DNA from 2 places in the Pseudomonas sp. GW821-FHT03E01 genome. Region 2 is predicted to be linked to the other one. Evidence: predicted binding sites of a transcription regulator. Region 2 holds the regulator's gene; the other holds the start of a gene.
What was found. The regulator sigma-54, encoded in region 2, starts transcription at its own class of promoters, with help from an activator protein. The targets are predictions, from matches to a motif close to ANTGGCATNNANNTTGCTNT.

Region 1 (4,202 bases), on a different contig from region 2:
TCGATCACGGACAGGTTCGGCAACGTCTGGCTCGACACCTGGGAGATCGCCTCACCCGTGACCAGCGCTTCGATGTGCAGTCGATCGGCAATTCGGGAAGCAGCGCGCAACATCATACGCTTCAAAACTACACCCATATGACTGTTATCGACTTTCCCGAGAATTTCTCCCAGAACTTCCTCGAACGGCACACTGACAAATAACACGCGTTGGGAGCTGCCGTACTTCTTCCAGATGAAGTGCGCGACTTCCATGACGCCCAATTCGTGGGCGCGTCCGCCCAGGTTGAAGAAGCAGAAGTGGCTCATCAGCCCGCGGCGCATGATCTGGTAGGCCGCAACGGTGGAATCGAAGCCGCCGGACATCAGTACAAGCGTCTGTTCCAGGGCCCCGAGCGGATAACCGCCGATGCCGTTGTGCTGGCTGTGGATCACGAACAACCGTTGGTCGCGAACTTCGATACGGACTTCGATTTCGGGCTTTTTCAGGTCGATCCCGGCGGCACCACACTGACGGCGCAACTGGCTGCCGACATATTTCTCGATGTCTATCGAACTGAATGGGTGCTTGCCGGCGCGCTTGCAGCGCACCGAGAAAATCTTCCCGGCCAGCGCATCGCCGTAGTGCTGCTTGCACTTCTCGACGATGTCGTCGAAGTCGCCCAGCGGGTACTCGTCGATCTGCAAAAAGTGCGCGATGCCCGGCGTGCAAGTCAGGCGCTCGCCCATCTCTTTCAGGACCTTGGGGTCGCTGACGCGGGTTTCCAGCTCGAGATTGTCCCACACACCGTTCACCACCACGGCCGGGTCCAGGTCGCGGAGCACGGTACGGATGTTTTTGGCCAACTGGCGGATGAAACGCATCCGTACCGGGCGGCTCTTGATGGTGATCTCGGGGAAGACTTTTACGATTAGTTTCATGAAAACAGCGCGCGCAGGGCCAGCCGAAAAAGGGGGGCGCGGATTATAGCGGAAATTGCTCAAGGTTTAACCAGTTAATGTGCAGAAGGTTTTGCATGCACCAAAACAGGTCATTTATGGAAATCGACGCTACATTACAGGGCGATATTTTGCGCTTTATGGTGCGCCGCCCCCTTGCAAGCGTGATATTGGGGCAAAAAACCCATGATGAGGCACTGGCATGCAATTTGCTCCCTTGTGAGGCAGGTTGCCATGGCAGAGTATTCGCGCCGGCATCACCCACATTTAAGGGCATCCATTACTAGCCCTAAGCCACCCGGAGGACACTATGTCGAAGTCGGTTCAACTCATCAAAGATCATGACGTCAAGTGGATTGATCTGCGCTTCACGGACACCAAAGGCACTCAGCACCACGTGACCATGCCGGCTCGCGATGCGCTGGATGAAGCTTTCTTCGAAGAAGGCAAAATGTTCGACGGTTCCTCCATCGCTGGCTGGAAAGGCATCGAAGCTTCCGACATGATCCTGATGCCGGACGACACCACTGCCGTTCTCGACCCGTTCACCGAAGAGCCGACCCTGATCCTGGTTTGCGACGTGATCGAGCCTTCGACCATGCAAGGCTACGACCGTGACCCACGGGCGATCGCCAAGCGTGCCGAGGAATACCTGAAGTCGACCGGTATCGGCGACACCGTATTTGTGGGTCCAGAGCCTGAGTTCTTCATCTTCGACGAAGTGAAGTTCAAGTCCGACATCTCTGGCTCGATGTTCAAAATCTACTCCGAACAAGGTTCGTGGATGTCCGACCAGGACGTGGAAGGCGGCAACAAAGGCCACCGTCCAGGCGTCAAAGGCGGCTACTTCCCGGTTCCGCCGTTCGACCACGACCACGAAATCCGTACCTCCATGTGCAACGCCATGGAAGAAATGGGCCTGACCATCGAAGTTCACCACCACGAAGTGGCGACTGCCGGTCAGAACGAAATCGGCGTGAAGTTCAACACCCTGGTTGCCAAGGCTGACGAAGTTCAGACCCTGAAATACTGCGTACACAACGTAGCTGACGCATACGGCCGCACCGCGACCTTCATGCCTAAGCCGCTGTACGGCGACAACGGTTCGGGTATGCACGTTCACCTGTCCATCGCCAAAGATGGCAAGAACACCTTCGCTGGCGAAGGCTATGCCGGCCTGTCCGACACCGCTCTGTACTTCATCGGCGGTATCATCAAGCACGGTAAGGCTCTGAACGGCTTCACCAACCCGTCGACCAACTCCTACAAGCGTCTGGTCCCAGGTTTCGAAGCTCCAGTGATGCTGGCCTACTCGGCTCGCAACCGTTCCGCTTCGATCCGTATTCCTTACGTGTCCAGCCCTCGCGCTCGCCGTATCGAAGCCCGTTTCCCGGATCCAGCAGCTAACCCGTACCTGGGCTTCGCTGCACTGTTGATGGCTGGCCTGGACGGCATCCAGAACAAGATCCACCCTGGCGATGCAGCTGACAAAAACCTGTACGACCTGCCGCCTGAAGAGGCGAAAGAGATCCCACAAGTTTGCGGCAGCCTGAAAGAAGCCCTGGAAGAGCTGGACAAAGGTCGTGCGTTCCTGACCAAAGGCGGCGTTTTCAGCGACGACTTCATCGACGCTTACATCGCTCTGAAAAGCGAAGAAGAAATCAAGGTTCGTACCTTCGTACACCCACTGGAATATGAGCTGTACTACAGCTGCTGATCCGGTAGCGCTGCACTACGCAGCGTGACAAAAGAGAGGCCTCCTTCGGGAGGCCTTTTTTGTGGGCGAACGTCTGTCATCGAATGCCCGGTTGCGTGCATCATGGCCTTCACCCGATAAAGTCGAGATCCTCCATGCGCCTACGCTCATCCCTTGCCTTGCTCACTACCCTGCTGGCCAACAGCGCTTTCGCCAGCCCGGCACCTGCCGCCCTCGCCCCACTGCTTGGCACCATAGAGGAGCGCCTGGCGATTGCCGATCAAGTCGCGTTGAGCAAATGGGACAGCGGTAAACCCGTCGAGGACCGTCAGCGCGAGCGTGAGGTGATTGCCGGCGCCGTTGCCCTGGCACCTGCTTATAAATTGAGCAACGAAGCCGTCGAACAGTTCTTCTCGGCGCAGATCGAGGCCAACAAACTGGTGCAATACGCGCATTTGTCTGACTGGCATGCGCAAGGCAAGGCACCCGACGATCCTCGCCCCGACCTCGTCGGGCAGATCCGCCCGCAACTTGATCAGTTACAAAAACGCCTGCTGCAACAACTGGCCGATTTCAGCCCTTATCGCAACGACCCGCAGTGCCCGTCCTGGCTGGCCAAGGCCAATAAAACCGGCACCCAAGTATCTCTGCGCGAGCTCGCCAAGGTACGCGCCAGCGCTGAGTTGTGCAGCGCCAGCCGCTGAGCCGGCCTGCCGACATGCGCTGATGTGCTCTATGCTCAGCGCTTAGTCGCCACGAACGGAACAGGGCCGGACACTTGCCCAACGGCCAATGGAAGCCTGCAATGCGCTCATTGTTGTTATGCCTGCTCGTACTGATCGCCCTGCCCGCCGCTGCGCAGATCTATAAGTACACCGACGCCAATGGCAACACCGCCTACAGCAATCAGCCGCCCGACGGCGTCAAAGCCCGGCCGGTCGAATTGCCACCGCTCAACAGCGTCGAGCGTCAGTCGCCCAGCGAACCCGTAGCACCGCCGCAAGCCAGTAGCCGTGACCAACCGCACAGCGCCTATCAGGTGCTGGAGCTGAGCGGCCTGCCCACCGAAGAAGCCTTGCGCGCCAACAACGGCACGTTCACCGTCAGCGTATTGATCAATCCACGCCTGCAAGGCACTCATCGATTGAGGCTGTTACTGGACGGTCAACCCTACGGCCAGCCGAGCAACGTGCCGACTCTGCAACTGGTGAACATCGACCGTGGCGAACATAACCTTGCGGTTCAGGTGATCGACGGGCAAAACGTCGTGCAACAGAGCCCCACCGTGACGCTCACCGTGCAACGGGTGCATAAACCTTGAGGGCCTGGCTGTTGATCGCGTGCCTGGTCAGCCTGCCGGCGATGGCCGAGGTCTTCACATATATCGACGCTCAGGGTAATCGGGTCTTCACCGATCAGCCGGGCGCCCGCAACGCCAAACGTGTGCCGTTGGCGACAAGCAATCGAATGTCAGCCAACCCGAGTGGCGCAGCGCCCATGACCGCTGCGAAAACAAACCCGGCCAAACCACTGTTTCATTACGACATGCTTCGGGTGCTGGTGCCGGA
Region 2 (4,202 bases):
CTCGTCCAGGACAACCTGATACAAGGCTTCGTTGCTCGGGGCGCTGCGCAGTTTTTCACGCACTTCCTTGCGATCAAGCATGCTGGCGATCTGGCGCAGCAACTCCAGGTGCGCATCGGTGGCGGCTTCGGGGACCAGCAGTACAAACAGCAGGTCAACCGGAGCGCCGTCGATGGCGTCGAAATCGATGGGTGCATCCAGGTGCATCAAGGCACTGATGGGCGATCCGCAGCCCTTGAGACGGCAGTGGGGGATGGCGATACCGTTGCCAAAGCCGGTGGAACCGAGTTTTTCACGGGCGACCAGACTCTCGAAGACATCCTGCATGGCCAGATCCGGCACTTCGCGATGGATGAGGTTGGCAATTTGCTCGAGGGCTTTCTTTTTACTGCCGCCCGGCACGTTCACCAGGGAACGGCCGGGGGTCAGGATGCTTTCAAGTCGGATCATGGGTTGGGAGTGTTAACGACCGGTCGCGCCCTGGAGGAGGCTCTGGGTCTTTTCCTTATGCTTTTTGAGTTGTTTATCCAGCTTGTCGGTCAGTGCGTCGATCGCTGCGTACATATCGGTATGTTCCGCGTTAGCGACCACCTCATTGCCGGGAATATGCAGCGTGGCTTCGATTTTCTGCTTGAGCTTCTCGACCGTCATCGTGACCTGCACGTTGGTGATCTTGTCGAAATGCCTCTCTAATCGTTCGAGTTTTTCGCCGATGTAGGTGCGAAGAGGTTCGGTCACTTCCAGTTGGTGTCCACTGATGTTGACTTGCATACAGCTTCTCCTTCGTTGCCAGTGCATAAAGCGGTAGATCCGATGATCTACCACTGGAACGCTGTGGCGTGGCTCTACATCAACCGCTTGCGTTCGCTCGAAGGCGCGATTCCTAGGGATTCGCGGTACTTGGCGACGGTGCGGCGAGCCACCTGAATGCCTTGTGCCTCCAGTAAACCAGCGATCTTGCTGTCACTCAACGGCTTTTTCTGATTTTCCGCGGCAACCAGTTTTTTGATGATCGCGCGGATCGCCGTAGACGAGCATTCACCGCCTTCGGAGGTACTGACGTGGCTGGAAAAAAAGTATTTCAGTTCATAGATGCCCCGTGGGGTATGCATGAATTTTTGCGTGGTCACCCGTGAAATCGTCGATTCGTGCATGCCCACCGCTTCGGCGATGTCATGCAGCACCAGCGGTTTCATGGCCTCGTCGCCGTACTCCAGGAAGCCGCGTTGATGCTCGACGATCTGGGTGGCCACTTTCATCAGGGTTTCGTTGCGGCTTTGCAGGCTCTTGATGAACCAGCGAGCCTCCTGCAACTGATTACGCATGAAGGTGTTGTCAGCGCTGGTATCGGCGCGGCGTACGAAGCCGGCGTATTGGGCGTTGACCCGCAGGCGCGGCACCGACTCCTGGTTCAGTTCCACCAGCCAGCGCTCGTTGTCCTTGCGCACGATCACGTCGGGAACGACGTATTCGGCTTCGGTGGACTCGATTTGCGACCCCGGGCGCGGGTTGAGGCTCTGGACCAGTTCGATCACCTGGCGCAGTTCATCTTCCTTGAGCTTCATACGGCGCATCAGCTGGCTGTAGTCGCGGCTGCCGAGCAGGTCGATGTAATCGGTGACCAGGCGCTTGGCCTCGGTCAGCCAAGGGGTCTTGGCGGGCAGTTGGCGCAGTTGCAGCAGCAGGCATTCACCGAGGTTGCGGGCGCCGATACCGGCGGGCTCGAATTGCTGGATGCGGTGCAGGACGGCTTCGATTTCGTCCAGTTCGATGTCCAGTTCCGGATCGAAGGCCTCGAGGATTTCCTCGAGGGTTTCGTCCAGATAGCCCTGATTGTTGATGCAGTCGATCAGGGTCACGGCGATCAGGCGATCGGTGTCGGACATCGGTGCCAGGTTCAGTTGCCAGAGCAAATGGCTTTGCAGGCTTTCACCGGCCGAAGTACGGGTGGTGAAATCCCACTCGTCGTCATCGTTGCTCGGCAGGCTGCTGGCGCTGGTCTGGTAGACGTCTTCCCAGGCGGTATCGACAGGCAATTCGTTGGGAATGCGCTCGTTCCAGTCGCCTTCCTCAAGGTTATCCACCGTCGGGGCGGTTTCCTGGTAGGAGGGTTCCTGAATGTCGGTGTTGGGTTGCTGTTCGGCTTTGTCGGCCAAGGGGTCTGCGTTATCGAAGTCGTCGCCTTCTTCCTGGCGTTCGAGCATCGGATTGGACTCCAGGGCCTCCTGGATTTCCTGTTGCAGGTCCAGGGTCGACAATTGGAGCAGGCGGATGGCCTGTTGCAGCTGCGGTGTCATCGTCAGCTGCTGGCCCATTCTCAAGACTAGCGATGGTTTCATGGCAGGGGCTTAACACCTTATTCGCCGGCGCACATGCGCCATCCACTACAGGGCGCCGAAGCGCCAAACATAAGCAAATTATATGCCTGAAACTGAAGTGTTTGCCTAGAGCGCTGTAACAATAAAAAACTATTGATTTTTTATTGATATGAGCACCAAGGCGACTGGCCAGGCACCTCAGCGCTTACAGGCGGAACTCATGGCCCAGATACACTTCCTTGACCAGTTCGTTGGCCAGGATGGTGGCGGAGTCGCCTTCAGCGATCAGCTGGCCATCGTTGACGATGTAGGCGGTTTCGCAGATGTCCAGGGTTTCACGGACGTTGTGGTCAGTGATCAGCACGCCAATGCCTTTGGCCTTGAGGTGGTGGATGATCTGCTTGATGTCGCCCACCGAGATCGGGTCCACGCCGGCGAAGGGTTCGTCGAGGAGGATGAATTTCGGGTTGGTGGCCAGTGCCCGGGCGATTTCCACCCGACGGCGTTCACCACCGGACAGGCTCATGCCAAGGCTGTCACGAATGTGGTGGATGTGAAATTCCTGCAGCAGGCTTTCCAGCTCTTTGCGGCGACCGGCCTTGTCGAGCTCCTTGCGGGTCTCGAGGATGGCCATGATATTGTCGGTCACCGACAGCTTGCGGAAGATCGACGCTTCTTGCGGAAGATAGCCGATACCGGCCTTCGCGCGACCGTGCATCGGCTGGTGGCTGACGTCCAGGTCATCGATCAGTACGCGACCCTGATCGGCCTGTACCAGACCCACGATCATGTAAAAACAGGTGGTTTTGCCGGCGCCGTTGGGGCCAAGCAGGCCGACGATCTGGCCGCTGTCGATGGACAGGCTGACGTCACGCACGACCTGGCGGCTCTTGTAGCTCTTGGCCAGATGCTGAGCTTTCAGAGTTGCCATTACTGGGTTTTCTCGTCGGTTTTCTTCTTCGGCTGGATCACCATGTCGATACGCGGACGTGTCTCGGTGACCTTGCTGCCCGTGGCGCGACCGGCGCTGGCGAGTTTCTTGATCGTGTCATAGACGATTTTTTCGCCCTGGGTGACGTTGTTGTCCTTGTCGACAACTTTGGCCTTGTCGATCAGTACGACGCGGTTTTGCGCTGCGTGGTACTGGATGGTTACGCCCCAGCCCTGAACAGGCTTGGTGTCGCCAGCGGTCTGCAGTTGCTCGAAGTAGGCGAGGTTGCCCACCGAGGTCACCACATCGATCTCGCCTGTTGGCGTGCGGGTGATGGTCACGGTGTTGCCCTTAACGATCATCGAGCCCTGAGTGATGATCACATCACCTTTATAGGTGGCAACACCGTTCTTGTCGTCCAGTTGGGCGTCGTCGGCCTGGATGCGGATAGGCTGCGCTTGATCGGTCGGCAGAGCCCAGGCGCTCACGCTTCCCAGTGCTGCGCTCAGACTGAGCAAAATAGGGAGGGTTTTAACGAGCCTCATACTGTCCTCTTACGTTCGATAGCAGGTGTATCCTGCTTTCTTTCAAGTACGCTTTCATTCCGTTGCCTGTCGATACACCGCCGGCGCCATCGATTCTAACGGGTTGATCGGTCTGCGCATATTGCTGCTGCGGGAACACTGTCATACGGGTGGTGGTAATCAGGGTTTTACGGTTTTTTTCGTCGAAACGCGTGATACGTACCGAGTCGATCAGCTCGACCTGGGTGCCGTCCGGGTTGACTTCGCCGCGTTCGCTCTGGACGTGCCAAGGGAATTCGGTGCCACGAAACATGTTCAGGTCAGGGTTGGACAGCAACGTCACTTCCGTCGCCTTCAGGTGTTCGACCTTGTCGGACGTCATTTCATACTGCAGTTTGCCGTCCGGCAGGTACTGCACGCTGTGGGCGT

Region 1: the regulator sigma-54 is predicted to act here: its motif matches at 1,135-1,154, upstream of glnA (glutamate--ammonia ligase).

What each region holds. Positions count from the first base shown of each region.
Region 1 is NZ_JBWKUI010000002.1:209,317-213,518, reverse strand. Features, by position in the region: gene thiI (tRNA uracil 4-sulfurtransferase ThiI) at 1-920, opposite strand, end outside; gene glnA (glutamate--ammonia ligase) at 1,249-2,655, shown strand; gene AC07VO_RS03980 (chorismate mutase) at 2,790-3,338, shown strand; gene AC07VO_RS03975 (DUF4124 domain-containing protein) at 3,440-3,955, shown strand; gene AC07VO_RS03970 (DUF4124 domain-containing protein) at 3,952-4,202, shown strand, end outside.
Region 2 is NZ_JBWKUI010000008.1:24,951-29,152, forward strand. Features, by position in the region: gene ptsN (PTS IIA-like nitrogen regulatory protein PtsN) at 1-450, opposite strand, end outside; gene hpf (ribosome hibernation-promoting factor, HPF/YfiA family) at 463-771, opposite strand; gene AC07VO_RS14855 (RNA polymerase factor sigma-54) at 846-2,339, opposite strand; gene lptB (LPS export ABC transporter ATP-binding protein) at 2,524-3,249, opposite strand; gene lptA (lipopolysaccharide transport periplasmic protein LptA) at 3,249-3,794, opposite strand; gene lptC (LPS export ABC transporter periplasmic protein LptC) at 3,781-4,202, opposite strand, start outside.